DNA from 4 places in the Paraglaciecola aestuariivivens genome. Region 2 is predicted to be linked to each of the others. Evidence: predicted binding sites of a transcription regulator. Region 2 holds the regulator's gene; each other region holds the start of a gene.
What was found. The regulator LexA, encoded in region 2, represses DNA repair genes until DNA is damaged. The targets are predictions, from matches to a motif close to TACTGTATNNNNATACAGTA.
Positions count from the first base shown of each region.

Region 1: a site for LexA is predicted at 5,220-5,239, ahead of recA (recombinase RecA). Genes of this name have one in related genera too.
Region 3: a site for LexA is predicted at 5,258-5,277, ahead of dinB (DNA polymerase IV). Genes of this name have one in related genera too.
Region 4: a site for LexA is predicted at 5,683-5,702, ahead of ACVCDT_RS15405 (YebG family protein). Genes of this name have one in related genera too.

Region 1 is NZ_JBRKBA010000002.1:418,891-426,718, forward strand. It holds gene eno (phosphopyruvate hydratase) at 1-143, opposite strand, end outside; gene pyrG (CTP synthase) at 161-1,792, opposite strand; gene mutS (DNA mismatch repair protein MutS) at 1,991-4,609, opposite strand; gene ACVCDT_RS04750 (nicotinamide-nucleotide amidohydrolase family protein) at 4,690-5,175, shown strand; gene recA (recombinase RecA) at 5,307-6,344, shown strand; gene ACVCDT_RS04760 (methyl-accepting chemotaxis protein) at 6,423-7,502, opposite strand.
Region 2 is NZ_JBRKBA010000006.1:138,978-146,805, reverse strand. It holds gene ctaD (cytochrome c oxidase subunit I) at 1-3, opposite strand, end outside; gene coxB (cytochrome c oxidase subunit II) at 16-1,125, opposite strand; gene lexA (transcriptional repressor LexA) at 1,518-2,141, opposite strand; gene ACVCDT_RS10835 (hypothetical protein) at 2,243-2,965, opposite strand; gene ACVCDT_RS10830 (S66 peptidase family protein) at 3,252-4,259, shown strand; gene ACVCDT_RS10825 (hypothetical protein) at 4,269-5,096, shown strand; gene ACVCDT_RS10820 (peptidoglycan recognition protein family protein) at 5,120-5,794, opposite strand; gene plsB (glycerol-3-phosphate 1-O-acyltransferase PlsB) at 5,992-7,828, shown strand, end outside.
Region 3 is NZ_JBRKBA010000001.1:328,812-336,639, forward strand. It holds gene ACVCDT_RS01625 (MBL fold metallo-hydrolase) at 38-901, opposite strand; gene ACVCDT_RS01630 (Na+/H+ antiporter NhaC family protein) at 996-2,723, shown strand; gene ACVCDT_RS01635 (DUF1653 domain-containing protein) at 2,712-2,924, opposite strand; gene ACVCDT_RS01640 (MFS transporter) at 2,942-4,111, opposite strand; gene dinB (DNA polymerase IV) at 4,182-5,243, opposite strand; gene nqrM ((Na+)-NQR maturation NqrM) at 5,358-5,591, opposite strand; gene ACVCDT_RS01655 (FAD:protein FMN transferase) at 5,628-6,647, opposite strand; gene nqrF (NADH:ubiquinone reductase (Na(+)-transporting) subunit F) at 6,723-7,828, opposite strand, start outside.
Region 4 is NZ_JBRKBA010000013.1:44,041-51,868, forward strand. It holds gene ACVCDT_RS15370 (IscS subfamily cysteine desulfurase) at 1-1,058, shown strand, start outside; gene iscU (Fe-S cluster assembly scaffold IscU) at 1,158-1,538, shown strand; gene iscA (iron-sulfur cluster assembly protein IscA) at 1,562-1,885, shown strand; gene hscB (co-chaperone HscB) at 1,937-2,464, shown strand; gene hscA (Fe-S protein assembly chaperone HscA) at 2,499-4,361, shown strand; gene fdx (ISC system 2Fe-2S type ferredoxin) at 4,396-4,734, shown strand; gene ACVCDT_RS15400 (thioredoxin family protein) at 4,814-5,569, opposite strand; gene ACVCDT_RS15405 (YebG family protein) at 5,749-6,039, shown strand; gene ACVCDT_RS15410 (alpha/beta hydrolase) at 6,048-7,139, opposite strand; gene ACVCDT_RS15415 (hypothetical protein) at 7,325-7,516, opposite strand; gene glnD ([protein-PII] uridylyltransferase) at 7,580-7,828, opposite strand, start outside.

The DNA.
Region 1 (7,828 bases), on a different contig from region 2:
GCTTCGCGAGAACCGGTTGATGCACCTGAAGGGGCGGCGGCACGGCCCATTTGGCCCGATGCTAAATAAACGTCTGCTTCTACCGTAGGGTTACCGCGTGAATCCATGATTTCGCGAGCGATGATTTTGCTGATCTTTGACATAGTTTTTGCCTTCTCAATTAATTGTGATTTTTAAAGTATTCGCCTGCGGCTTTAATAAAGCCGGTAAATAACGGATGTCCGTCGCGTGGCGTAGAGTTAAATTCAGGGTGAAATTGCCCTGCAACAAACCACGGGTGGTCTGGCACCTCTATGACTTCTACTAATTTTTTATCTGTTGATAATCCAGTGACTTTTAACCCGGCTTTTTCGATTTGCTCGCGCAAGTTGTTGTTCACTTCGTATCTGTGTCTGTGGCGTTCGTATATTTCACTACTGCCATACAGCTCGTGTACTTTGCTGCCTGGCATTAAGTGACAAAGCTGGCTACCTAAACGCATGGTTCCACCCAAATCAGAACTTTCGTCGCGTGATTCAGTGGTGCCTTCAGCATCTAGCCATTCGGTAATTAATCCCACAACAGGGAAAGGTGACTCTGGATCAAACTCGGTACTATTGGCTTTTTCCATGCCCGCTACATTGCGTGCATATTCAATGATGGCAACTTGCATACCTAAACAGATCCCTAAATAAGGAACCTTATTTTCGCGGGCATATTTAGCCGCTGCAATTTTACCTTCTATGCCTCTTTCACCAAATCCACCTGGTACTAAAATGGCATCTAAGTTATGTAAAATTTGCTCGCCTTTGCTTTCGATATCTTGCGAATCTATGTGTTTAATATTTACTGTTAATCTATTTTTTAAACCCGCATGTTTTAAGGCTTCGTTTACAGATTTGTAAGCATCAGGTAATTCAACATATTTGCCAACCATACCCACAGTAATTTCACCTGTTGGGTTAGACTCAGCATAAAGCACCTGCTCCCACTCAGTTAAATCTGCTTCTGGGCATTCAAGTCCAAATCTATCAACTACTAATTCGTCTAAGCCTTGAGCTTTTAGCATAGCGGGAATTTTATAAATGCTGTCGGCGTCGCGCAGAGAGATAACCGCTTTGTCTATTACATTAGTAAACAAGGCAATTTTAGAACGTTCGTTTGAAGGCAATGGCACTTCAGAACGACACACTAAAATGTCGGGTTGTACCCCAACCGAGCGCAATTCTTTTACCGAGTGCTGAGTGGGTTTGGTTTTGACTTCAGCCGAGGCGGCTAAATAGGGTACTAAGGTAAGGTGCATAAACATGGCACGGTTACGGCCTACCTCTACCCCAAGCTGACGTATTGCTTCAATAAAAGGTTGTGATTCTATATCACCTACTGTGCCACCTACTTCTACAATGGCAACATCTACCCCTTCGGCACCGGCAATCACGCGTCTTTTAATTTCGTTGGTTATATGTGGAATAACCTGAATAGTGGCCCCTAAATAATCACCGCGACGCTCGCGTTTAAGGACTTCTTCGTACACTCGGCCCGTAGTAAAGTTGTTACGCTTGGTCATGCGAGTACGAATAAAACGTTCGTAATGACCTAAATCAAGATCGGTTTCGGCGCCGTCGTCTGTTACAAAGACTTCGCCGTGTTGAATGGGGCTCATAGTGCCGGGGTCAACATTGATATAGGGGTCAAGTTTAAGCATGGTAACTTTTAAGCCCCGTGCTTCTAAAATAGCCGCAAGAGAAGCAGCAGCAATACCTTTTCCAAGTGATGAAACCACACCACCTGTGACGAAAATATAATTTGTCATGAGAACCCTAATAAAGGCGTTTGAGTTGAATTGGCGTTGTACAAAGCGGTGCGTTTAGCTCAACTTAACTGTTGATAAAAACCACTACTAGACGGCGCAATAGTATAAACAACTCTGCGCCTACAGACAATTCAAAAGCGATATGTTGAGCAAAAAATCGCAAATTAGCCTATGCCAAAATCATCCTAGTTATGCCAATTACTCTGATTCGGCAAGGCTTTTTAGTTCGTACAAATATGCTAAGGCTTGTTTAGGACTTAGGTCGTCAGGAATGATCTGTTGCAAACTTTGACGCACTGGGTCGATCTGTTCGAGTAAATCGAGTTGCTGTTCGTGTGGCACCTCTGTAATGCTATGATCTTGACTGGTTCGCTCTAACTCATTTAATTTTTGTTTGGCTTGTAAAATCACTGGGCGCGGTACGCCAGCCAGTTGTGCCACTTGTAATCCATAACTTTTATTGGCTGCGCCTTCTTGTACCGCATGCATAAAACGAATGGACTCTTGATGTTCTACTGCATCTAAATGCACATTGGCCAATTCGGCTAGGTTATCGGCCAGCGCGGTTAGTTCAAAGTAGTGAGTGGCAAACAAGGTATAAGATTGGATCTTTGTAGCTAAATAATGAGCACAAGCCCAGGCTAAAGATAAGCCATCGTAGGTGCTGGTGCCTCGACCAATTTCATCCATAAGCACTAAACTATTGGCCGTAGCATTGTTTAGAATGTTGGCGGTTTCTGTCATTTCTACCATAAAGGTTGAACGACCCGAAGCCAGATCGTCAGACGCCCCAATGCGGGTGAAAATTCTGTCTATTGGGCCAATTTGTGCGTTTTCTGCAGGAATAAAGCTACCAATATAAGCCATTAATACTATTAATGCGGTTTGACGCATATAAGTTGATTTACCCCCCATGTTTGGCCCAGTGATCACTAACATACGTCTGTGTGGGTTAACTTCTATGGGGTTGGCTATAAATGGGCTTTGCATCACATGCTCAACCACTGGATGACGACCTTGCTCAAAGTGAATACCACTTTGTTCGGTTAAGTTGGGGCAGTGATAATTTAAGCTGTCGGCCCTTTCTGCTAGGTTAGTTAATACATCTAGTTCGGCTAAGGCGTCGGCTGTGGTCATTAGGGCTGCAAGTTCGGGCAGCAGAATATCAAACAGCTCATCGTATAAACGCTTTTCTAAGGCCAAAGATTTACTTTGGCTAGTTAACACTTTGTCTTCGTGCTCTTTAAGCTCGGGAATGATGTACCTTTCATTATTTTTTAGGGTTTGACGACGAACATATTCAGGCGGTACTTGTTCGGCATAGGAGCGGCTCACTTCAATAAAATAACCATGAACTTTGTTGTAACCTACTTTTAGGGTGGCTATGCCTGTGCGTTGCTTTTCTCGTTGTTCGAGTTCGTCTAAGTAATCGGTGGCACCTTTAGATAAGGCACGTAATTCATCTAACTCTTGGTTGTAGCCAGGCTTTATGACCCCCCCGTCGCGAATTAACACAGGCGGGGCATCTTCAATGGCGCGAGTTAATAGATCGGCAAATACCGGATAGTGGCCAATATCGTTGGCCAATTGCATTAAACCAGTATTGGCAGACTCAGCCGATTGTTGAGTAACAAAGTCTTGAACCTCTGGCAATAAACTAAAAGCTTGGCGTAGGCGCGCAAAGTCTCGGGGTCTGGCTGAACGCAGGGCTAAACGAGCCAAGACTCTTTGCATGTCACCAATTTTTTTAAGTTCGCTTTGTAATTGTGGGTAATCACTATTTAATAAAGACTGAATATTAAGTTGGCGCTGCTTGAGTACTTGCCTATTTGTAAGGGGCCGGTGTAACCAACGCTGTAAGAGTCGGCTGCCCATTGGAGTAGAAGTATTGTCTAACACACTGGCTAAGGTGTGCTCTTTTCCCCCAGAGAGGTTTTGCGTGAGTTCTAGGTTGCGCCTGGTAGCAGCATCCATTAATACAGTATCTGTTGAGTTTTCTAACACAATATTGCGAATGTGCGGCAAGGCACTTCTTTGGGTGTCTTTTACGTATTGCATAACGCAACCCGCAGCACACAAGCCAATTTTATGCGAGGTTACCCCAAAACCGGTTAATTCTTTGGTGCCGAACTGTTCATTTAATTGCTGATTGGCAGTATCAAAATCGAACTCCCATTGTGGTCGGCGTCTTAATCCTTTGCGTTGGTCAATTAAATGCAAAAACTCAAAGTCTTCTGGGTAAAGTAACTCAGCCGGATTGGTTCGTTGGATTTCTGCGCTAAGTGCGTCGGTATCTTTAGGCTCGCTAATAGTAAAACGACCTGTGCTGACGTCTAAAGTGGCAAAACCAAAATAGTACTGAGATTGATGTTTGTTACAGACAACCGCAGCCAATATATTATCTTGTTTGTCTTCGAGTAAGGCTTCATCTGAGACTGTGCCAGGAGTCACTATTCGTTGTACTTTACGCTCGACTGGCCCCTTGCTGGTAGCGGGGTCGCCAACTTGTTCCACTATGGCCACAGATTGGCCCATTTTAACTAAACGGGCTAAGTAGTTTTCTACCGCGTGGTAAGGCACCCCGGCCATAGGTATGGCATTGCCGCCCGATTTACCGCGGGCAGTTAAAGAGATATCTAATAATTCAGAGGCTTTTTTTGCATCATCAAAAAATAATTCGTAAAAATCACCCATGCGGTAAAATAACAAAACATCTTGATGTTCAGCTTTTATCTTAAGGTACTGTTGCATCATAGGCGTATGAGATTGCAGTGAAGGGCTAGGGGAGCTTGGCTCTGAAAAATTACTCGATGGCATAATGACAATTACTTTATTGTTTTTATTTAATGGTTAGCGTGACATGCTAATAAGCATACATGTAAAAACTGGTGACTTATATGACTGAAACTATCACCCAATTGGCGCAACGTTTAGTAAATGCATTATTAGCTAAAGGTTGGCAATTCACCTGTGCTGAATCGTGCACAGGAGGGGGAGTAGGATACGCCATTACTGGAATTTCTGGAAGCTCAGAGTGTTTTAAAAAAGGATTTATTAGTTACTCTAACCAAGCCAAGCACAGTATGTTAGGGGTGAAGTTGGCTACCTTAGCCCAGTACACTGAGCTGTCGAACGAAACTGTAATAGAAATGGCGGCAGGGGCAGCAGAGCAGGCAAAGGCTAACCTAGCCGTTGCGATAAGTGGCATTGCTGGTCCATTAGGGGGAACCTTAGAAAAACCAGTTGGTTCAGTCTGGTTTGGGTTTTATATTGATGGCCAATTGAGTTCTGAATACCAAGTCTTTGCTGGAAGCCGAGAAGCGGTAAGGTTAGCGGCAATTGAGTACGCTTTAACCCATGCTTTGGCATTGCTCGATAAATAATCAAAAAGATTTAAAGAGTAAAATAAATCAAAAATTTTCCTTGTAACTGTATAACCATACAGTATACTTTGCATTAACTACTGTATAGCAACAGGCATGCATTAAGCCCTTGCCCGATAATCACAAAGGACATTCTGATGGATGACAACAAAAACAGAGCGTTAAGCGCCGCCTTAGGTCAAATTGAAAAGCAATTTGGTAAAGGCTCTATCATGAAACTAGGCGATAACAAAACCATGGATGTTGAAACTATTTCAACAGGCTCATTAGGTTTAGATATTGCTTTAGGGGCGGGTGGTTTGCCATTAGGACGTATTGTTGAAATATACGGCCCTGAATCAAGTGGTAAAACAACGCTAACTTTAGAAGTGATTGCCGAAGCGCAGCGAAATGGCAAAGTCTGTGCCTTTATTGATGCTGAGCATGCCCTTGATCCTATTTATGCTAAAAAGCTTGGCGTAGATGTAAAAGAGTTATTGGTTTCTCAACCTGATACCGGTGAACAAGCATTAGAAATTTGCGATATGTTAACGCGTTCTGGTGCGGTAGATGTAATAGTTGTTGACTCGGTTGCCGCATTAACACCTAAGGCAGAGATTGAAGGAGACATTGGTGATTCACACATGGGCTTGGCAGCGCGAATGATGAGCCAAGCTATGCGTAAGTTAACAGGTAATTTAAAACAATCTAATACTATGTTGATTTTCATTAACCAAATTAGAATGAAAATTGGTGTAATGTTTGGATCGCCTGAAACCACTACTGGTGGTAATGCCCTTAAGTTTTATGCTTCGGTTCGTTTAGATATTCGCCGTACAGGTGCGGTAAAAGCCGGAGATGAAATTGTAGGTAATGAAACTCGAGTTAAAGTGGTGAAAAACAAAGTGTCGCCGCCCTTTAAGCAAGCAGAATTTCAAATTATGTACGGTGAAGGCATTAACAGCTTTGGTGAGCTAATTGATTTAGGCGTAACCCATAAAATGGTCGAAAAAGCCGGTGCTTGGTACAGCTACAATGGTGAGCGTATTGGGCAGGGTAAAGCCAATTCTATTACTTATTTAAAAGAGCACCCTGAGATGGCTAAAGAAATAGATAAACGTTTACGTGATTTATTGTTGTCTAAGCCTGTTGCAGAAGACGAGGCTCAGCCTAAAGAAGAGCAGCTTTAAGTCTGGAATGCACATAAAAAACCCGCTGAATGCGGGTTTTTTTATAGGTAAATAATAGCTTTGACTCAGGCCAATGGATTAAACTTGATTGGCTAGCTCATCTAAAATGCTTAGCACTTGAGTGCTGGACATTTCCATCTTTTCAAGGGCTAACAAACAGCTTTTCACATCACCATTTTGCTGATGTTTTAGGGCTTCAAGTCCAAACTGGTGAACTTCTGCATGAGGTCTTTCTAAAGATTTAAAAGCAGTACTTTTGTGGTACTCACTTGATTGTTCACTGTTATACCATTGGCCTAAACGACATTGTTTATGGTCACTTAAGGTATCAATAGTGTTTTGTGAGCGGCCAAGTGCAATTTGATAAACTTCACCTTTAAACACAATATGATCAAGTTTAACGGTTTGTAAAAAGCCTCTACCCATGGCTCCGGTAATAGAGGTTTTCATGGCGCCAACTGTATTGTTGATACCACTGTAACTGGTGTTTAGTCCTGCAATAGTGTTAGATAGCTCTACATTGGACTCTTCTAATGCAGTAGCAAATTTTACCCCTGTTTCAGTGTCTTGTTTGATCCTTGCAATGAGTCCGCCTACTTCTTCTGCAGACTTACTGGTATTGCTGGCAAGGCTTCGTACTTCATCAGCCACCACAGAGAAACCGCGACCTGCATCGCCGGCACGTGCTGCTTCTATTGCCGCATTTAACGCTAATAAGTTGGTTTGATCGGAAATTTTTGAAATGGTTTCAACAAAAGAGTTAATGCTATCGGCAATGGCTTCAAGGTTGGCCATGCTTTGCGACATGTTTTGCATTTTTACCGTGATTTGTTCCATGCCACCGGCAATGCCAGTAATGGATTCTTGCCCTGTATCTAACACTTGATTAAGTTCATCGATGGACTGAGATTCATCATGTATCTTTTCGTAGCTAGATAAGACTGACTCTCTGATGCTAGTGACTTGGCTAATACAATTAAGCAGGTTAGGCCAAATTTGTTTATCTAGACTGGCTTCTTCTTGAGTTTCAGTTGCAGTCTTAGTGATAGTCAGTTCGGATATAAGATCTTCATTTTCAGTCTTTAGGCGGTTCCTTTCTGCCTCTACCCGAGCTAATTTTTGTTCTAAATCGAGATATCTACTTTTACTGACAAACATGAATTAAAGCTCCACACATATATAAAGGGCTAAGGGGGCATCCCTTATTTGCAGTTAAACGCGCTACATACAAGTAGGCCGTTAGTTGCAATCAAATTTTGGTTAACTATCTTAGTTTTCGGCAGATTTACCAAGAACTGAAACAATTCTGGTTATTATTTAAAGTACTCAGAAACAGCCTTTAAACAAGCTTTTTAAAACAAATAAACTAAATTAAGCCATGTTGTTTTGATTATAGCTGGAATAACAAACTTAAAGAGGCATTGAAAACTCCATTATCTATAGTTAACAGAATGTCTTTAAGACTCATTAGGTTAGGCTGTGTA
Region 2 (7,828 bases):
CATGGTCACCTTCTCCTATTTTCCGTTTATGGCTGAGTTAATATCTTTGGCTTGCACCAAGTCGCCAGTGTTATTACCCCAAGCGTTACGCTCGTAGGTCACCACTGCGGCGATTTCAGACATAGTTAATTGTTTTGCGTAGGCTTGCATGGCTGTACCTGTTACACCATTAATGATCACATCAATGTGTTTAGGCTGATCTTCCAATGCGATTTGGCTGCCTTTTAGGGCTGGGAATACACCAGGTAAACCTTCACCGTTAGGCATGTGACATGCCGCACAGTTGGCGTTATACACTTTTTCGCCCAAATCCATAGCTTCGGCCATAGTCATATTCATAGCGAGTAGACGTTGTTCTTCTTCTTTGGCTCTTTGCTGAATTGCTTGTTGTTCGGCAATCCATTGGTCGTATTCTGCTTGCTCTTTAGCAATGACCACTATGGGCATAAAGCCGTGGTCTTTACCACACAGCTCAGCACACTGGCCACGGTATATGCCGGGCTCGTTTACTAAGGTCCAAGCGTCGTTAATAAAACCAGGGTTAGCATCTTGTTTTACCGCAAAGTCCGGAACCCACCAAGCATGGATAACATCATCAGAGGTAATTAAAAAACGGACTTTTTTACCAGTAGGAATAACTAGAGGACGATCAACTTCTAATAAGTAATTTTTACCTTTCGATAGTTTGCCAGAGATTTGCTCAGCTTGAGTGGCCATTTTTGAATAATATTCAACGTCATTATCCATATACTTGTAATGCCATTTCCACTGAGAGCCAGTTACCAATACAGTTAAATCGGGTTCGCTGGCGTCTTCCATATCGATCAGCAAATTCATGGCCGGTACAGCCATGGCGATCAAAATAATAAAAGGGATCACTGTCCAAGCTATTTCAACTTGCACATTCTCATGGAAGTTTGCAGGTTTTACCCCTCTGGATTTTCTATGAAAATACATAGAAACAAACATAGCGATAAATACACCTGCGCCTATCACGACACAAATAATAAACATCAGCATGTGTAAGTCGTAGACTTCAGTACTGATATCAGTCACGCCTTTGGTCATATTAAGCTGATATTGATCAATTTTGGCTTGTGTTTCTGCAAACACCGGTGAAGCCATCAACGCAGATAGCATAACTCCAGCCTTGGACAATGTTTTCTTCACTTGGCACCTCGTATACGTCAAACGTACTTATTATTATTTCTAAAGTCACAAGCTAAAGCGGCTAAATTTAAGTCGCCTTAGTTAAGATTTAGTTAAAATATTGTAATTTTTTGCTACTGGGATGTTAAGGGTCGCTTATTTAATAGCTACTAGTCTAGCTTTTTTGTTTAACTTACCGCCAAGTGGTGATTTTTTAAACACAAAATTGCAAATAATGGCTTTTTTTTGTTATTTCTTACTTAACGAATAACTGAAGTGTTTGAATTCACATAAAAAAACGCAGAAGCCGTAAAAGCATTCTGCGTTTTATATGCGTAAAAGCGAGGTACAAGAATTATAGAAAAAGCTTACATCCAATCAGCGTTTCTAATTACGCCAACCGCAATACCTTCAATATTAAAAGGTTGTGAAGCTAAATCGACCTTAATCGGAGAAAAGTCTGGGTTTTCTGCATGCAATAATACTTCGCGGCCTTTCTTTTCTAGGCGCTTAACCGTGACATCTTCGTCGACCCGAGCAACCACAACTTGACCATTATGAACATCAGTGGTGCGATGTACTGCAAGCAAATCACCATCTAATATACCAATGTCTTTCATACTCATGCCATTTACCCTGAGTAAAAAGTCAGCACTGGGTTTAAATAAACTCGGATCCACTTGATAGTGACCTTCAATGTGCTCTTGCGCCAATATAGGCTCACCCGCCGCCACTTGACCAATTAACGGCAAACCTAAGTCTTCTAATTGATCTTCAAGGGGGATATTTAATTTAATCCCACGCGACGTACCAGGCAAAATTTCAATCACCCCTTTACGTGCCAAAGCTTTTAAATGTTCTTCAGCAGCATTGGCCGATTTAAAACCAAGTTGACGGGCAATTTCAGCGCGGGTAGGTGGCATACCCGTATCTTGCATGGTGTCTTTAATGAGTTGTAAAACTTCTTCTTGTCGTGCAGTTAGTGGACGCATAAACAGCCTGTTTTTCTATACAGTTGGTGTGAGTATATACAGTTATGTTTAAATGGCAACGTGATTTTAAACACACCACCCAAATACTCAACTAACCATGCTTAAGTGTTAGATGCCTTGAGCTTGTTTAATCTCGCTAGCAACTCAACGCCCTTTTGTGGGTCGCTCACTACCTTGCCCAATTCAAAGTAAATATAACGACTCAATTTAATTAACTCGGCATATTTATCTGGGCTCATCATTAAAATTTCGCTAATACGAGTAACACTGACTAAACAACAATCGGCAATCTCAGCATTATAATTTTTGGATAAGTACTCAACCATTTTGTCTGTACCCATATTATTGCCACCAATAGGGATAGTTTTAATTTCTTCTAAGCGCTGATTTAAGGCAGTGGTTTTGTCTGTGGTTTGGATCAGTAAATCAATGGCATATGCCGCCAGTTCAGGTTGCAATGCCAGAATATTCTGACGTAGCAGTGTTAACTCTGGGTGGGTCCAATCACGAATATTAGCCTTGGCGTATACATTGATTGCCTCTTCACTGACTTTTTTTGCGATTATCAAAGAGTCTAAATTCTGTTTTGGTGAATGCATTACTTTGTTTTTTAATAAAGCATTGGCTTTATCCACTAATAATTGGGCCTGATGTTGCGCCTCTTCTAGCCTTAGCATAGATTCGGTTTTTGCTGGCTCGCCACCACAAGCCATAAGTATTAAAAAGATCCCTAAGCTGCAAATGAAGCTAATAGTGTTTTTGGTAATCAATTGAATCCCTACTTGATGATTAATAAAGCACAGTTTATGCGCTGTTTTAGGCATGCTAACACAAGCTGCAGATTCTCATAAATTAGCGACCTTGGTTGCTCAGTGTAAACAGACCTCAACATTTTATAAGCAAGTGTTTGTTAAGATTGGGGCAAAAAAGTCTGTGTTACCCTTAGCCCTATTCAAACTATCTATTTGTTGTAGAATTCAAATAACAAATGCATAGATAAAGCCACAATTTTAGGCTAACGCATTGAAAGTGATAGGTTAATTACTAGAAATCAAAAAATAAAAAGGGCAAGTATTTATGTTTACTAGGCGCGACGTTTTGCGGTTAAGCATGGCAACCACTCTGGCTTCTGTAATGCGCTCTTCGGCGGCAACAGAGACCAAAAAGTTAACATTAAACAAACCTAAACACTTACAGGCTGGGCAGACCATTGGCCTAATTGCACCAAGCAGTAATGTGGCTGAAAACCAAGATATCGCCTTTGCCATAGACATCATTAAGTCTTTTGGTTTTAAGGTAAAGTTAGGCCAACATTTATATCAAAGACATGGCTATTTAGCCGGTGAAGATCAAGAGCGGGCAGCAGATGTCAATCAGATGTTTATTGACCCTCAAGTAGACGCCATATTTTGCCTGCGTGGGGGCTATGGGTCTCCGCGTATTTTACCTTATTTAGACTTCGACAGTATCAGTCAATATCCCAAAATTATTATGGGTTACAGTGATGTAACTGCTTTACTCAACGCCATTTATACTCAAACCGGCATGATCACTTTTCATGGGCCTATTGCCGCGCAAAGTTTTTCTGACTACACCCTTGCCCAATTTAAACAAGTACTTTATCAGCCACAGCCTAGCCTTATTGCCCAGCCGCCGCCTTTTGAAATGGCAGAAGGTCGGGCCGAACGCGAAAACCGTATTAGTGTCATTCAGCATGGACAAGCCAAAGGCAAACTAATTGGCGGCAACTTATCACTTATGGTCAAATTAGTTGGCACCCCTTACGAACCTTCATACCAAGGCAATATTTTGTTTTTAGAAGACGTAGGCGAAGCCCCTTACCGCATTGATGGCATGTTTACCCATTTAAAATTATCCGGGCGCTTACAGCAATTAGCCGGCATAGTCTTTGGAAAATGCAGTGACTGCGAGTCTAAGGGCAATTCGCTTAGCATAGAGCAAGTATTAAACGACCATTTAAAACCACTTGGTATTCCGGTTGTGCGTGGTTTAATGATTGGCCACATAGAAGACAACGCTACTATTCCTATTGGCGTTATGGCCCATTTAGATACCAAGGTTTCTGGCATTGCTATGCTTGAAGCCGCGGTAAGTTAAGGAATAGCCATGTCTTTATTTGCTTTATTACTCAGTCAAACCCTAATCTTTGCGCCACAGCCAGACATTCGCTTAGAAGTAACTCAATCAGAGCCAAGCAGTCATTGGGCATTTTTAGCGCCGCACCAAACTGAGCACATAGCCAACGATTATGTGGCTAGCCAAATTCAACAAAAAGGCGGCATTTTTGTGGTGCTCAAGCAAAATGGCAAACGCCATATTTACTTAACCATTCAGCAAAATAGCTATCAAGTGGATCCAAATCGAATTTTTACCCCTTTAGGGCGTAAACAAAGTTTGCTGCGCTTAAATCCACAGTTAGCCAATCAGCCTAAAGATTTGCAGCTTGCCCTTAAAAGAAGTGCAGACTTGGCCGAGTTTATCTTACAAACCATGCAAGCTGATAAGGTTAAAACCTGGGTAGCCATACATAACAATACCAATGGTTACACTGGTGATGGGCATGGAGGACGTGGCAATGTGTCGATTAAACGTTATGCCAAAAAACTACTATCTGGAGCAAATTATCTGATCCAGGTAAATGATGCCGAACAAGATGAAGATGATCTGTTTTTTATCACCCATAGCCAAGACTTTGAGGCTATGCGTCAAGCGGGTTATAACGTGGTAAGGCAAAACCCTAAGGTAGCCACAGATCCGTCTGAAGACGATGGTTCGTTATCGGTACTTGCTGAAAAGCGCGGTTATAGGTACATCAATATTGAAGCTGAGCGCAGTGATCATGACGGCTTTGGAGAAAACCACCTCAATCAACAAAAACACATGATTGATTTAGTCTTTGAATTATTAACTCAACAAACAAAATCTACCCAATAACCAAGGAGGCTCCTTGCAGCCAACTATATTGCTGGTTTGGGGACAGGTTTTATTTTGGCCTTTTTAAGACCAGCGCGAATTTGCTGCATATTGCTATCGCCAGGATCATTTTTTTCGGTTAAATAATTGGGATCTTTTTCTTTCCACAAAGCATGACCAATAAATTGTTTATATTCGTGATGACCAATCACATACTCTAGCTGGTGTTGGCCAGCAAGATAGTCAATTAGCGCAATATTGGCTTGGATCTGTGCCTGAGTTAAGGGTAAGGCTTTACCGTCTGCAATGTTTTCTATGCCAATTGCGCTGTGATTTAACCCTATAGTATGGCGTGCAAAAGTTGTAGTTGGCAGTAATTGATAAATGCTGCCGTCGCGATCCACTAAAAAGTGGGCCGACACATTTAAGGCACTGGCTGCATTGATATTTTCACGACTCGAAGGCAATACCGCAGGGTTAAACACCTCAAAAGTTTTTTCTAAAGTGGGAACCACTGTCCAATGCACTACTACCATTTTGGGTTGAATGCTGGGTTCACTTTGCACTATGCCGTAACGCGTACGCAAATAGTCTAAAGATAAGCGTTTGCGCTCTTCATCAAAGACTATTGGCCATTGGGTTATTTGCACTGGAGCTTGAGAGGCGCAGCCCATTAGACCAGTGATTAGCAATACAATATAAACTCGTAGCATACTCATAAAATTTGTTGTCCTTTTTGCTTAAGCTAACAACTAAAGTTGCCGTAGAAAAGTCTGATTTAGCGATTTTCGCTGCGAATACCCACATACACCATCAATTTAAGCGAAATAAAGCCTTGTATAAGCTATCAAAGATAAACAGCTTTTTAACTCTGTGGTATGCTTCAGCAGTTAAATTCTATGAGGCAAAAATCTATATGTTGTGGCTGCATAAATTGCTGTTAACAATAGTCACTGTGCCAGTGAAATGGCTAGTTAAAGTGAATAGTATTCCTAGCGACTTAGTGACCGAGTTAGGTATCGATAAATCTAAACCTATTATTTATTTGTTGCGCACTCGCTCTGTTACCGATCAACTAGCATTAAAAATGTCTACCGCTCAATTAGGTTTACCCAAACCTACGCAAAAAATTGAGCTAGCTCAGCAAAGTCATCCAGCTTGTTTGTTTTTACAAAAACCTCGCTCAGTGTTTAATCGTGCTAGAACCAGCACCTCTATTTATGATGATGCCGAACGCCTATTTAGTTTGCACAGAGAAAACCCTGATCTAGACGTGCAACTCGTGCCAGTCACCATTTTATGGGGACGTACCCCAAGCAAAAGTATTTCGGGTTGGTCAGATGTAATTGCCAATCAAATGTCACCAAGTTGGTTACGCAAGTTTTTTATCGTTTTGTTTTTAGGTCGCGACAACTTTGTGTGTTACAGCAAGGCGGTATCCTCGAAAAAAATGCTGGAACTAAAAGGCAGTGATCACGACTTAGCCCATAAATTAATTCGCGTGGCAGGCACCCATTTTTATCGCCGCCAACAAAACTTAACTGGTCCACAAATTTTAGGTCGTCACCAATTATACAATGGCGTGTTGGGTTCAGAATCGGTGCGCGCACAAATTAGTGAAGAGGCCAAAGAGAAACACCTAAGCCCACACCAAGCTAAACAGCTCGCCAAAAAATACGTAGACGAAATTGCAGCCGACTATCGCCCAGGGCTAATCAGGCTGGGAGAAAAGATTTTAACCAAAGTGTGGAATAAAATTTATAACGGCATTGAAGTACGCCACGCTGAAAAAGTCAGAGCACTGGCGCAAAACGGCCATGAAATAATCTATGTACCTTGTCATCGCAGTCATATGGATTATTTATTATTGACCTATGTGATATACCACGAAGGCTTAGTTACCCCGCATATAGCTGCGGGTATCAACTTAAATTTCCCTCCCATAGGTGGTATTTTACGTAAGGGTGGCGCCTTTTATTTAAGACGCAGCTTTGCAGGCAATAAACTCTACACAGCGGTATTTAGAGAGTACCTAGAATTACTATTTAACAAAGGTTATTCGGTAAAGTACTTTCCTGAAGGTGGACGCAGCAGAACCGGGCGCTTATTACCGCCTAAAACCGGAATGTTAGCCATGACTGTGCAAGCCTTATTAAAAGGGGTAAACCGCCCTGTTAGCATAGTGCCAGTGTATATTGGCTACGAACATGTCATGGAAGTATCCAGTTACCTGAAAGAGTTAAAAGGCACCAGTAAGAAAAAAGAGTCGTTTTTTCAAATATTCTCGGCCATTAAAAAGCTTAAAAATTATGGTTATGGCTACCTGAACTTTGGTGACCCTATTAACCTCACAAACTTTTTAGACCAAAACCAGCCCAGTTGGCGTGAAGAACCAAACCAAGGGGCAGATAAAAAACCACAATGGCTCACACCAGTGGTAAACAGCTTAGCCACTGAGGTAATGAGTCGCATAAACCAAAGTGCCGCCATAAATGGCATGGCGCTATGCGCTACCTTTTTACTCTCGGCCAAAAAGCACGCCATGACCGAAAGTGAACTAGAACAAGCCATTGAACACTTTTTGGACTTAATGCAAAAAACGCCCTACAGCCCTTGTACAACTTTACCTAGTCAATCAGCTAAAGATATTTTGGCCAACACCTTAAAGCTCAATCGTTTTAGCGTCACCGAAGACAGTTTTGGCAAAATCATTTCGTTAAAAGATCAAAATGCGGTGGCCTTAACCTACTATC
Region 3 (7,828 bases), on a different contig from region 2:
GATAAGCCCTAACCTAGTTTGGTTTGTCTTTGTACAGTTATTGGCCTTTATACAAAGTGCTTATCCATTTTTCTTCGTTGATAAAACTCCAAGACCAATCTTTGTAGGTTGCACCTAAGCCTTTTTCTATAGCTTGCTCTAAGCTCAGGCCTTGGGTTTTCATATTTTTTACCATTTTAGCGGTATCCACTATCATGGCTAAAGTGGCTTGATAATCAGCTTTAGTTGCTAGTTCACCATGTCCTGGAATAATTTTGGTGTTGTCATCAAGCATACTAATTATCTGAGTGACATTGTTAATATAGCCAGACACAGTGCCGCCCCCAGCTAAATCAATATAGGGAAAGCGCTGGTTAAAGAATAAGTCACCTGGGTGCAATACATTGGCTTGTTCAAACCAAATCACACTATCACTATCTGTGTGTCCATGGGGTAAATGCATGACTTTAATGGTGTCATCATTAAAGTGAAAAGTTATGCCATCTTGATAAGTCACCACTGGTAGTTCAGCGTGGCTGTGTTGCTCTTTAGCAGCTAAACGCTTACGAACATTATGATGAGCAAATACCGTGCTGCCTTGAATTTCAGAAAAATACGCGTTCGAGCCAGTATGGTCGCCATGATAGTGAGTATTAATTACGTACTTAGTAGGCTTTTTGCTGATATCACCTAAAGCTGCAGCGATTTTTTCTGCTAAGGGTGCAAACTGGTCGTCTATGATTAAAATCCCATCTTTACCTGCCGACACCCCAATATTGCCTCCCATACCTTTTAGCATATGCACTGAACCATTCACTGCTTGATGGGTAATTTCAACATTAGCCCACCGATCTTGAGCGGATATTTGAGTACTGATGCACAACAAAGATAGAGAAAGACTGAATAAAATTTTTAAACGCATTGACTTAGTTCCTTATTGAATGAAAAGTAACGCTAGACGTTTTTCACAACTCACTACACACTAGACTGTAATTTAGATCTAAAAGATAACCTGCATGCAGCAATTTACCAAAACCTTTAGCTTAGTGTTTTTTGTCATCTCTTTGGTTGGCGCACTATTTATAAACTTTAATCTGCAACCCACTTGGGTAGAAACCCAGTTGCAGTACCAAACCTACCAAAATGCTCAAAACCAATTGGCTTACCGCATAAATGATCAAGAAAAAGTCATTACCCAAGTACAGCCATACAGCAGCTCACCTCTTAGACAAGAAGCATTAAACCACCTTACCACCACCCCCTCTATAAAAGAGCAGTGGGTTTACAAAAATAGTCCAGAAGATGTGGTTTTGCTTAAAGCCGATTTTCACTTTGGGCTATGGTCTTTATTACCTGCTTTTGTAGCTGTAGCCCTTTGCCTGTTAACCCGCGAGCCTTTAGTAGCCTTACTTGGTGGTATAGTAGTTGGAGCAGTAATGCTCGGGCGTTTTGATATTACCCATGAAGTATTTATTCCCAACATAGGTACGTCTAGCGCCGCCTCCATTTTAATTTTATACCTGTGGTTGTTAGGCGGGTTAATGGGTATGTGGGCCAAAACTGGGGCAGCACAAGCCTTTGCCGACCATATGAGCCAGCACTATGTAAAAGGCCCACGTTCAGCAAAATTAATCACTTGGTTTTTAGGTTTAGTGTTTTTTCAGGGCGGTACCATGAGCACGGTTTTAGTGGGTACTACAGTTAAGCCTATTGCCGATAAAGCCAAGGTCAGTCACGAAGAATTAAGTTATGTAGTAGATTCAACCGCCTCGCCTATTGCCTCGCTTATTGCCTTTAACGCTTGGCCCGCTTACGTACAGGCATTTTTGTTTATTCCAGGGGTGGCGTTTTTAGCCACAGAAAGCGACAGAATTGCGTTTTTCTTTGCTAGTGTACCTTTTAGTTTTTACGCGATTTTTGCCGTTTTAGGAACCCTATTACTTAGCTTGAATGTCACCACCTTTAGCGGCGCACCGCTCAAAAAAGCTATGCAAAGGGTGGCTGAAACTGGCCAATTAGATGCGCCTAACGCCTCGCCAATCAGCGCCAAAGAATTGCATCAGAATCAAGTACCAGAGGGCTACCAAGGGCATAGAATGGAATTCATTTTGCCTTTGATAAGCCTAATTATTATTGCGGTTTTATCTTACGTTTTTTTGGGCTCTCCACAAATTCATTGGGCTTTTTCGGGTGCGCTATTTTTGTCTATTATGATGGCGCTCGCAAAAGGCATGAGCCTAAAACAAGTATTAGATGGCTTTGGTAATGGCTTAAAAGGGGTAGTAGTAGCGTCGGTGATCCTAATGTTTGCTTTAACCATAGGCGTGCTTAGCAAACAGCTGGGTGGCGGGATTTATTTAGTTGAATCTTTGGGCGAACATATTCCGTTTTGGTGTTTGCCAATTTTACTGCAACTTATGACCATGCTGATTGCATTTTCTACTGGCACCAGCTGGGGAACTTATGCCATAGCCTTTCCCCTTGGCTTACCTTTAGCTTGGACACTTGCACAAAGCCAAGGATTAGCCAATCCCGAATTATTTATGATGGTTTGTTTTGCTACTATCTTAAACGGCAGTGTGTACGGCGACCAATGCTCACCTATTTCTGACACCACCATTTTAAGTTCGATGACCACAGGTTGCGATCTAATGGATCATGTAAAAAGCCAAATTATTCCGGCGACTTATGCCGCCTTGTTAGCTGCCACACTGTGGACCTTAACCGTATTGTTATTCGCCTAAATATTTAAACCTAGGGATCCACTGATTATCTATTTGTACTTCTTCTACAAACATAGTCAGTGGTCTTACCCATAAATCGCCAGCCCCGTATAAGGGTCGATACACAACTAACTCTGACTCATCTTCGGAGTGTTTTGCCACACCTATCACTTGGTATTCGTTGCCCTTGTAATGTTGATATTTACCCACCTTTACACTCATCATATGCTCCTTTAGCGTTAAATGGCTAAGTGTTGGCTGCGCTTACGCTGCCAAATAATCATAAAAATTTGCAGTAATATGATGACAAAACTGCCTATCACTAATCCTTGCCAAGCAAAGATATTTAAAAACATACCAGCACTTAACGCAGCGGTTGCCTGACTACCAAAAACTAAAAATTCATTTAGTCCCTGCACTTTATATTTTTCACTAGGTTGATAACTTTGTGACAACAACACAGTGCCGCCAACAAACAAGAAATTCCAACCTAAACCTAAAAACACTAAGGCCGCCCAATAGTTAATCCACTGGTTATTGCTTAGCGCTAAGGCCAAAGTTAATAGATAACACACTAGGCCTAAATAAATGATTTTTGTGGTGCCTAATCGACTAATTAACCAGCCACTAAATAAAGAAGGAAAAAACATCGCAAATATGTGGCTTTGGATCACCCATTTAATTTCTTCGAGTGCAAAGGCACCATGCACATGCATACTCACTGGCGTGGCTGTCATGATAAAACTCATTAGTGCATAACCTACTACTGAGGCCGACACCGCCAAAATAAACACAGGTTGTTTGGCTATGGTATAGAGGTCTCTACCTGTGCTGCTATTTGGCTTTGTTTTTACATGCAGATTGTCAATTTGACTAAACAACAAGCTGCATAAAATAAAGATGCCAGCCATGATATAAAACGCCCCAACAAAATCCTGACTCGACACCTTTAATCCTAAGCTAACTAATTCAGGACCTAAAATAGCGGCAACTAGGCCACCTAATAACACTGTTGATGCAGCTTTTGGCATCAAGGCTAACTCAACCGACTCCATCGCCGCAAAACGAATTTGTTGAATAGCAGACATCACCATTCCTAAAGCAAAGGCAGATCCAACTAATCCCCAAAAACTACCTTTAACAATACTTAGCGCTGCTAATAGGGTAATCACCGCCCCTAAAAAGGTGGCCAGAATAAATACGGGTTTACGCCCAAAGTGTTGCATAAAACGAGTGACAGGCACCACACCGCAAGCCGTACCCACTATACTCATAGCAAAGGGCAAAGTAGACCAAGCAGGGTTGGGCGCTAATTGTGCGCCTAATACGCCACCGGCCAAAACCAACATAGTACCGGCGCTCATAGCTAAAGCTTGAATGAGGGTGAGCAACCACACATTAGCTGGCATATTTTTCAAAGCTAAATCCTTGAATTAAGGCAATATTTAACACTAAGGCAGTGTAACCTTTTGTGGCTAATTAGTCTTTGCTGGATGAAAAACTAAAAGCCAGTTGCTGGTGAGTGGATGGTTCGGCCAACCCTACATGTAATCCAACCAATCTAATGCCTCTATTAGCTTGGCGTGCTAAACCTTGCTCGAGTAATTGATAAAAATATGCGGGATCTAAATGTTGGCATTTATGCTCTACTGTGGTTTGTTGAAAGTCGCTAAATTTTAACTTTATGCCTTGGCTGCTAATGGGCGATTTGGCTTTCTGTACACGTTTTTCAAGAGTAGGAATAAGCTTTTCAATCATGTTCATACATTGCTCTTTTGTATAGATATCTTGCGCCATAGTGCGTTCAACCCCCACAGATTTACGTTGCCTTTGAATTGATAGCTCTCGATTATCTATACCATGGCTACGATCCCAAATAACTTTGCCAAATTTACCAAATTTTTTAATTAACTCTTCAAACGCATATTGACGAATATCAGCGCAAGTAAATAAGCCTAAATCATGTAATTTAGCTAAGGTGACTTTGCCCACTCCAGGAATTTTACCTAGCGGTAAACTCACAACAAAATCATCTAATTTGTCGGGCGTCACCACACAGATCCCATTTGGTTTATTTTCGTCACTAGCTATTTTGGCGATGAATTTACAAGGTGCCACGCCAGCAGAGGCTGTTAATTGAGTTTCTTTGAATATAGCGCGCCTAATGTCTTCGGCAATAAGGGTGGCACTGCCAGCAAACATGGGGCAATGGGTGACATCTAGGTAAGCTTCGTCTAATGAAAGGGGTTCAATTTTATCTGTATATCGGCTAAATATTTCGCGAATTTGCTGTGAGATCTCACTGTACAACTCCATACGTCCCGGCGCTAACACTAATTCAGGGCAAAGTTTTAAGGCATGAGCCGTAGCCATGGCCGAGCGTACCCCAAATTGCCGCGCTTGATAATTGCAGGTAGAGATAACCCCACGCCTATCGGTACTGCCACCAATGGCAAGAGGCACATTGCGATACTCAGGGTTATCACGCATTTCTACCGCTGCGTAATAACAGTCCATATCGATATGTATGATCTTGCGCAAATGCCTACCCACAACACTGTATATAAAGTCAGTATTGTGCCTAATTTTTGCTTTTATTCAACAAAAAAAACGCCAACTAAGTTGACGTTTTTTTATTAAGCAATTAAAAGCAAATTATAGAATTTGATTTTTCTTCCATTGGTCGAGCTTTTCTTGACGCGCTTGTTCTTTTTCCATGCGCATTTTTTTTCGATCGCAAGGTTCAGGGCAATCACAGGCTTTATCAACCCCAAGCGCGCCCAAACCACCACAGCTACCAGAAATGGTTTTTTGCTGCACTATATAACCCACAGACATGGCCACAACTACTACTAAAAAAAATACAAATGCAAGAATGAAGGTGCTCAAAAATCTAACTCCGAAATATCAATCAATAAAACAATACTAATGCACAGTGACAAGCTGCTGAAACTTACTACTAGTATACTCGGTAAAGCCTTGAGTTTCTTTAGTTATCAGCATTACAGCTAAATTGTGTTGTTCGGAAAGGGCTAATGCTCGCTCTTTTCCCATCACATTTAGTGCAGTGGCTAGTCCATCTGCTGTCATAGACGATGGGTGGATCACTGTCACAGACACTAAATTATGCGAGATGGGGTAACCACTCACAGGGTCGATTAAGTGCGAATAACGCTCCCCATCAAATTCGTAATAATTTCGATAATCGCCTGAGGTAGCGACGGCATTGTTGCCTATGCTAATAATTTTTTGCACCGCACGACCCGAAGCTTGGGGTTTTTCGATGGCAATTTTCCAATCCATGCCCGAGGCTTTTTTGCCGGCTAAACGCATTTCTCCGCCAATCTCCACTAAGAAGTTCTTTATATTGTGTGCCAGTAATATGTCGGCCAGTTGATCCACTGCATAGCCCTTAGCAATAGTAGATAAATCAACGTATAAATCGGGCTGAGTTTTGTAGGCCGCGTGCTCAGCCAATTGCAATTTATCTAAGCCAGTTTTTTGTTTGGTTTGTTGTATAAGTTGAGGTGACGGAATTTTTTCTGGCCGACTTTGCGGACCAAATCCCCATAGATTGACTAATGGCCCTACAGTGACGTCTAAAACCCCTTGGCTTAATTCGCCTAAACGTTTTGCTTCGTGCAGTACAACCAAGGTTTTATCAGATAAAGTAAAAGGTTCTGTACTATTCCATTGATTAAATTGGCTTAATTCTGAATCACTAATATAGGTAGACATAAGCTGGTTAATTTCGGCCAACTCCTGCTCTATTTCACTTTGCAGCTGGTCTTTATCTACCTTCACGTCATTAACGACTTTAACGTTAAAGTGAGTCCCCATAGTTGGCCCAGTTAGGTGAATTTCTGGACTCTCAGGTTGGTTACAAGCCAGCAAAGTAAGTAGCATGACTAAGCTAAATAGGCTTAATTTGAAAGATAGTTGCATAAAAATCTGTGACCTAATAAATTGATAATAAAAAAGGGGCCTAAGCCCCTTTTAATCTGATGTTAATGAAGCTGGTTAACCACCAAAATCATCCAACATGATGTTTTCGTCTTCTACACCTAACTCTTTGAGCATGTTAATAACAGCGGCGTTCATCATAGGTGGACCACACATGTAGAACTCACAGTCCTCAGGTGCTGGGTGATCTTTTAGATAGTTCTCTAAAAGTACATTATGGATAAATCCAGTATCGCCTTCCCAGTTATCTTCAGGTTGTGGATCAGACAAGGCTACATGCCAAGTAAAGTTGTCGTTCTCTTTTTGAAGCATGTCGAAATCTTCTACGTAGAACATTTCACGTAGAGAACGGGCACCGTACCAGAATGTCATCTTACGTTTTGATTTTAAGCGACGAAGTTGGTCGAAAATGTGTGAACGCATAGGCGCCATTCCAGCACCACCACCAACAAAGACCATTTCTGCGTCTGTATCTTTGGCAAAGAACTCACCAAATGGACCAGAAATTGTAGCCTTATCACCTGGCTTAAGGCTCCAGATATAAGATGACATCTTACCTGCTGGCAAGGATAAATTGTTAGGCGGCGGAGAAGCAATACGTACGTTTAGCATAATAATGCCTTCTTCTTCCGGGTAGTTAGCCATGGAGTAAGCACGTATAGTTTCTTCGTCTACTTTAGATTCGATATTAAAGAAGCCAAAACGCTCCCAATCACCACGATATTCTTCTGGAATATCGAAGTCTGAATATTTCACATGATGAGGTGGCGCCTCAATTTGAATATAACCACCGGCACGGAAAGGAACACTTTCACCGTTAGGAATTTTAAGTACTAACTCTTTAATAAAGGTGGCTTTGTTGTCATTAGAAATAACTTCACAATCCCACTTTTTAATACCAAAAATTTCTTCTTCAAGTTCGATATCCATGTCTTGTTTGATAGATACCTGACAAGATAAACGGCAACCCTGCTTGGCTTCTTTTTTGCTGATATGGTCAAGCTCGGTAGGTAATATTTCGCCACCACCCGCTTTAATGTCAACACGACATTGGCCACACGAACCACCGCCACCACAAGCAGAAGAAACAAAGATACCGGCATTAGCTAAGGCACCTAGTAACTTGTCGCCAGGCTGAGCGGTAATAGGTTCTTCAGCACCAC
Region 4 (7,828 bases), on a different contig from region 2:
TTGCCCGAAATCAAATTGCCGATTTGATCAACGCTGACCCAAGAGAAATTGTGTTTACATCAGGTGCAACCGAGTCAGACAACTTAGCCATTAAAGGTGCGGCTAATTTTTATGGCAAAAAAGGTAAGCACTTAATCACAGTTAAAACTGAGCACAAAGCCGTGTTAGATACCATGCGTCAATTAGAGCGCGAAGGCTTTGAAGTGACCTATTTAGATCCTGAATCAAATGGTTTATTAGATTTAGACAAGTTAGTTGCTGCTATCCGTCCTGATACGATTTTAGTCAGCGTCATGCACGTTAATAACGAAATAGGTGTTATCCAAGATATTGCTTCGATTGGAGAAATCTGTCGCGAACGTAAAGTGCTGTTCCATGTTGATGCAGCACAAAGTACCGGCAAGGTACCTATTGATTTACAAAGCCTAAAGGTAGATTTGATGTCGTTTTCGGCACACAAAACCTACGGACCTAAAGGGATAGGCGCCTTGTATGTTCGTCGTAAGCCCCGTATTCGTTTAGAAGCTCAAATGCATGGCGGTGGACACGAGCGTGGTATGCGTTCTGGTACTATGGCGACCCACCAAATTGTGGGTATGGGTGAAGCATTCCGTATTGCCAAAGAAGAAATGGCTGCAGAAAACGAACGTTTATTAATGTTACGCAACAAGTTGTGGGATGGCATTAAAGATATGGAAGCTGTGTATTTAAACGGCGACCTAGAAAACCGTATTGCTGGCAACCTAAACGTAAGTTTTGCTTATGTTGAGGGCGAGTCTTTAATCATGGCATTAAAAGATATGGCTGTGTCTTCAGGCTCAGCTTGTACTTCTGCCAGTTTAGAGCCGTCTTATGTGTTACGTGCTTTGGGCTTAAACGATGAGTTGGCACATAGTTCAATTCGTTTCACTATGGGGCGTTTCACTACCGAAGCCGAAATTGATTATGTGATAAGCGTGATCCGCAGTGCCATAGACAAATTGCGTGAAATGTCACCGCTTTGGGATATGTACAAAGAAGGCATAGATTTAAGCACAGTAGAGTGGGCTCACCATTAATTTTAGGGCACTAAGTGCCATCAGTGAGTGTCAAAACTAAAGGTTTAATAATTATTTATGAGTAGCGAAACAAAGCTACTCACAACAAGGTGAAAGATCATGGCTTATAGCGAAAAAGTAATCGACCATTACGAAAATCCTCGTAACGTAGGTGGGTTTGATAAAAACGACCCGAGTGTTGCAACAGGTATGGTAGGTGCACCTGCATGTGGCGACGTAATGAAACTACAACTAAAAATTGATGACAAAGGCATAATCGAAGACGCTAAGTTTAAAACTTACGGTTGTGGTTCGGCTATCGCATCTAGCTCATTAGTAACTGAATGGGTTAAAGGCAAGTCAATCGACGAAGCGGTAAGTATTAAAAACACCGATATCGCGCAAGAGCTTGCGTTACCACCAGTTAAAATTCACTGCTCTATTTTGGCCGAAGACGCCATTAAAGCCGCAGTAGAAGATTATAAAAGTCGTCAAAAGTAAACCCAATAGAATAGGAGTAACCAGTGGCTATAACTGTATCTGACACCGCGGCACAAAGAGCAAAAACCTTTCTGGAAAACAGAGGAAAAGGTTTAGGTTTACGTCTTGGGGTCAAAACCACTGGTTGTTCTGGCTTAGCCTATGTGTTGGAATTTGTTGATGATCTCAACGACGACGACCAATTGTTTGAAGACAATGGGGTAAAAATCATAGTCGATGGTAAAAGCTTAGTGTATTTAGATGGAACCCATTTAGACTTTACTAAAGAAGGCTTAAACGAAGGATTTCAGTTTACTAACCCTAACGCCAATGGCGAATGTGGTTGTGGTGAAAGCTTTAATGTTTAACATTTATCTCTGTTAATCTGCGCTGTTAGCTGAGCCAACAAGAAACGTGTTATGAATTATTTTGAATTGTTTAATCTGCCTGCCACCTTTGATGTGGATCTTTCTACTTTAGCTAACACTTATCAAAAGCTGCAACGTTTAACCCATCCTGATAAATTTGCCAACGACAGTGCCCAAAATAAAATGCTGGCATTGCAAAAAAACTCACAAGTGAATGATGCCTACTCTGTGCTTAAGTCGCCTATTTCTAGAGCCGAATACTTATTAAGCTTGCGTGGAATTGAGTTGCAGCACGAACAGCAAACTATCAGTGACAACGCATTTTTAATGCAACAAATGGAATGGCGAGAACAATTAGCAGAAGTTGATGAGCAAACCGATCCATTAAGTGCATTAGACGACCTGGCCGAGATTATCGAACAAAGTCTAAAATCTGAATTGAGCCAGTTAAAAGCCTTACTCGATCAAGCACAAAGCGAAGCCGACAAGCAGGCCGCAGACATTATTCGCAAGCTAAAATTTTTATATAAAATGTTAGCTGAAATCGAATTAAAAATAGACGCATTAACCGATGTATAAATTCACTAACGACAAATAAGAAACGAATTCAATCATGGCACTATTGCAAATATCAGAACCCGGACAAAGCGCCGCTCCTCACCAACGTAAATTGGCTGTTGGCATAGACTTAGGCACAACAAATTCTTTGGTTGCCTCGGTTCGAAGTGGCGAAGCTCAAACCTTAGCTGACGAGCATGGCGAACATTTATTGCCTTCTGTAGTGAAATACTCAGAAGCAGGAATAGAAGTTGGGGCCAAAGCTAAACAACTGGCAAGTACCGATCCGACTAATACTATAGTGTCGGTAAAACGCTTTTTAGGTCGCTCTGTTGTCGATATTCAAGCCGCTTATCCAAATTTACCTTATGAATTTACTGATAGCAGTTCACCTGTTATGCAAGTTGCTACAGGTAAAGTTAACCCTGTACAAGTGTCGGCTGAAATTTTAAAAACACTACGCAAGCGTGCTGAACAAACCCTAGGTGATGAACTGCAAGGCGCAGTTGTCACTGTTCCGGCCTATTTTGATGATGCTCAGCGTCAAGGCACTAAAGATGCCGCAACTTTAGCCGGGTTAAATATTTTACGCTTATTAAACGAGCCCACCGCTGCTGCTATTGCTTATGGTTTAGATTCAGGCCAAGAAGGTGTGATTGCTGTCTATGATTTAGGTGGAGGCACCTTTGATATTTCAATTTTGCGCCTTAGCAAAGGGGTGTTTGAAGTTTTATCTACTGGTGGTGACTCAGCTTTAGGCGGCGACGACTTTGATGCCATTTTAGTGGATTTTATTCGCAAGCGTTGTGAGCTAACCGGGCAATTATCTAAAACTTTACATCGCACCTTGTTAGATTTGGCTAAAGAAGCCAAAGAAATGTTAAGCCACGAATCGGCGCATACTGTGCGTTTTAATGACGACAATGGCCAAACACACTCAGTCACTATTAGTATAGATAAGTTTGAAGCCTTAATTGAGCCATTAGTAAAACAAACCCTTAGAGCTTGCCGCCGTGCGTTAAAAGACGCCGAGTTAGAAAAAGAACAGGTGCTAGAAGTGGTCATGGTAGGGGGCTCAACCCGCGTACCTTTAGTTTGCCAGCAGGTGGGTAACTTTTTCCAACGTACACCTCTTACTTCTATCGACCCTGATAAAGTAGTCGCTATTGGGGCTGCCATTCAAGCCGATATCTTAGCCGGTAATAAACCCGACAACGACATGTTATTACTAGATGTATTGCCTTTGTCCTTAGGTATCGAAACTATGGGTGGATTGACCGAAAAGGTAATAGCGCGTAATACCACTATACCTGTGGCAAAAGCTCAAGAATTCACTACCTTTAAAGACGGCCAAACCGCCATGATGGTGCATGTTGTTCAAGGCGAGCGTGAATTAGTTCAAGACTGTCGTTCTTTGGCCAAGTTCACCTTACAAGGCATTCCGCCTATGGCTGCAGGTGCGGCGCATATTAGGGTGACCTTTCAAGTAGATGCTGATGGTTTGCTTAATGTGAGCGCTATGGAAAAATCCACAGGTGTTCAAGCTGAAATTCAAGTTAAACCTTCTTATGGCCTAGAAGACACCGAAATTACAGAAATGTTAAAAGCCTCTATGGAGCATGCGCAAGCCGATATGCAGGCCAGAATGTTAAAAGAACAGCAAGTAGAAGCGGCGCGAGTGCATGAAAATTTGCATGCGGCCATTCAAGCTGATGGCGAGGCCTTGTTAAGCGCTGAAGAGCGTGAAGCCCTAGAAGCTGCGTTAGAGAGTTTAGAGCAATTAGCTAAAGGCTCAGATAAAGACGCCATCAAAGCAGGCATCGAACAAGTTGACAAGCTAAGTGAAGCTTTTGCCCAAAGACGTATGGATCAATCGATCCGCAGCGCTTTTTCTGGCCAATCCGTCGACCAAATTTAGACACTATTAATCACCGAATATTAGGAAACCCACTATGCCACAAGTTATCTTTTTGCCTCACGAAGAACTCTGTCCAGACGGAGCCGTATTAGAGGGTGAAAAAGGCACCTCAGTGTTAAATTTAGCCCTTAAAAATGGCATAGGCATAGAGCATGCTTGCGAAAAGGTCTGTGCTTGCACCACTTGCCATGTAATAGTGCGTGAAGGCTTTGACTCTTTGCCAGAAGGCGATGAATTAGAAGAAGATATGTTAGACAAAGCCTGGGGATTAGAGCCTGATTCACGTCTAAGCTGCCAAGCTATTATTCAAGATGAAGATCTTGTAGTGGAAATTCCAAAATATACTGTGAATATGGTGTCTGAAAACCACTAAGTTTCTACTCGCTTGATTGTTTCATTCAAGATTGAGCCAAGCACATTTATTAAGATAAAAAATGTGCTTGGTATTCCAGCTAAGACTTCCAACTAAATTCAGCAAACTCAGGAAAAGTTAAGCTTTTATTGGGCTCAGCGTTAAGCTGGTTTTGCAAACTGTGAAGATGTTTTTGTAAATTCACTCTAAACTGCCAAACTTCCTCAGAAATAGTCTGTAATTCAGTAACATCCTGTTTTTCACCTGCTCGCACAAGGCGCCATTCTTCTCTTAGATGATCAAAAGCCTGCTTTAATCTTTGCATTTGAATATGGGTAAAGTGCTCTAGCTCAATAGAGCTAACCAAAGGCTGGGGTGGGGTTGAGAATGGCTGATTAAAATACTGAATAAAGTCTTGAGGTTTTTGCTGACTAGCATGTTGCCATTTGGTAATACTAGCGCGATTAACTAATTGGTTAGTGTGTGGGTCGATAATTAACACTGTAGGTGTGGCAAAATACCCCGGATAGCCATATTTTTGTGGCACCCCATGCTTGTCTTCAAAGTAACCCACGTCGATAAAATGGGTTACAAATTTCGCTTTTAAAATTTCATCCACTTCTGAGCGAGAAAACCCTTTAGCTAGATCTTGGCTATCGTGACACCAACTCGCGCCTAATACCAATAACAACAATTTGTTTTGTTGTTGCGCCTCATTTTGGGCTTTTTGTATGCTTGCTAAATAGTCTTGGTCTGGTTCAAATTGGTATTCTGGTAGCACACTGCCTACTGGTGCTGAGGACTGGCAACTAGCCAGTAAAAAAGCAAAAACGCTTAATATGATGATTCTTATCACTATCAAATAGTCCTATTTATTTTTTAAATCTAAGGTGATGATGGGCAATTTAACCACAGATAAATAAGTGGATCAGCAAAGTGTTAACTAAACTTTATAAAGATAGATATTTTAACTGTTTTTATATACAGTGTTTGTGTTAACCTTATTACACTTAGTAAATTACAAGAGAGAAAATTATGGCGGTCATTACACGTTATGTTGTAGAACACAAAGGGGTGGAGAAGTTTGTGAGTGCAGATAAAAAAGAAGCTGATCAATACGATAAAATGCTCGATGTGGCAGATAACCTCAGTGAATATATTGAAGGAAAAGGCATTAAATTAGAAGCCACAGTATTAGAAGACTTAGCCATAATGTTATCTAAGAACAAAGACTCACTAACCAAATTACTTAAAGGCACTTCAGCTGAATCTTTGCTTAGCGACGAAAAAGCTGAAGTGGTAAAAATCGAAAAGAAAAAAGCTTAAAAAGGCGTTTAGGCCTGTAAAAAGTCTAGTACTAAAGGGTACACATCTGTTGCCGCATTTTTACCAATTACACAATCTACGTGGCCATATTCTGGAATTTCATGGCGATGATAATAAGCATGGCCATTAGACGCGCTTAATAACTCTTGGGTTTTCAAGGTACTTTTAGGTAACACACAATCATTGTTAGCTCCGGATAAAAATAACATAGGTAAAGTTAATTTATCTATGTGCGGCAAATAGCTATTTTGGCCATTGGCATCTACTAAGTGATTGGCTAATAACATCTCTGTAAGTTGTTTCATGGCGCGTAAATTGACTCGGCCAAACATACGAGCTAAAGCCTGATGGGTAGCCGAGTTAATTTGGCTATGCTCGTATAATTCTCCAAATATGCTACTAATTCGATGGCATACCGCGTTATTGCAGCGTTCATGCTTAGGTACAGGCATAAAAATTAAACTCGCATCGTAAAACTTATTGCAAAGCCCAGCATTGGTATCAGTGTATGCGGTTAGGTGTTTTTTACCTAAGTAAGGCAACCAAGCAGGTGCGCGTAATTTGGCTTTATTTATATTTAAATCAATAGAATACAAGTGGGTAGAGACTTGCGAGCAAACCACTTTATTTACTTGTTGTAAGCCGGCTAATAAAGCCATGGTAAGAGTAGAGGACCCCACCCCATGGGCAAATATATCTACTGCTTTGGCCTGGGTTTTTTCACAAACAAAGGCCACAGCAGCGGGGTAGTCTAATTTTGCCACGTCATCCATAGAAGACTGCATTGAGCTGGTGGGAAGCTCTATGCTTAACCTATGGTCTAGCAACCATACGTCATATTGCTGTGCCACTAAATACTCCAATAAATTACAGTCTATGGTGTCTATGGCATACATTAGGCTAGACACCCCAATACAATGAGACAATATAATCGGGCCTTTGCTGCCAGCTTGGTAACGTTTGAGTTTAAGTTGAAATCCATCTTTGGTGCTGAAAAAATGAATGTCTGGCGCGCCAACTTCTAGGGCTCTAGTTGCCTCATGACTGTGGTGTGGATCAAAACGTTGAACATGGCTGACATAGTCACTGAAGTTATTCATCTTTGTTTTCCTAACAAAGTGCGAGTAAACAAGACCTAAGTATAGATAACTTGGAAAATTCCACTGCAAATTAAGTCTATCTAAACTGCGCGCAAGGCAAGCATTCATGGCTGAATATAAGAAAAATTGTGTGGTTATGAGGATTTTAGTACGGACAACAACAAGTAAAATCCGTCTGTTGAGTGCTAGCTTTTGTTGCGCCCAGATTTAAAGCCTTGCTTAAAACCCGCAGCATAGGCTTTATTAAATAAATCTAGGTAATGTTTGGCGGTGTTTGCATCGCTGGAGTCTAACCAAATAGTTTGGTGTTTATCCAACACTTGATAGCGAGTCTTATTCGCCATCAAGGTAAAAGCTTGCTCTAGTTCATCAGGCATAGGTAATGCTCCAGCTCAGTGGTATACAACTAAACCTTAGCAGCAAACTAAAAAACAACAGTCTTAGTTATCCAGTGCCTCACATAATCGCTTTTTAAGTTGAACTTGCTCTTTAGGGCTTAGGGGCTGATCTTGTTCATTGCTGATAATAAATAAATCTTCGGCCCTTTCACCAATAGTCGATATTTTGGCTTGGTGCAGTTTAATTTTTAGTTGAATAAACTGCTCACAAATATTGGCCAATAAACCAGGAGCATCAAGGGCTTCTAATTCTACTAAAGTCACATTGGTTTGACTGGGGTAAAAACGCAC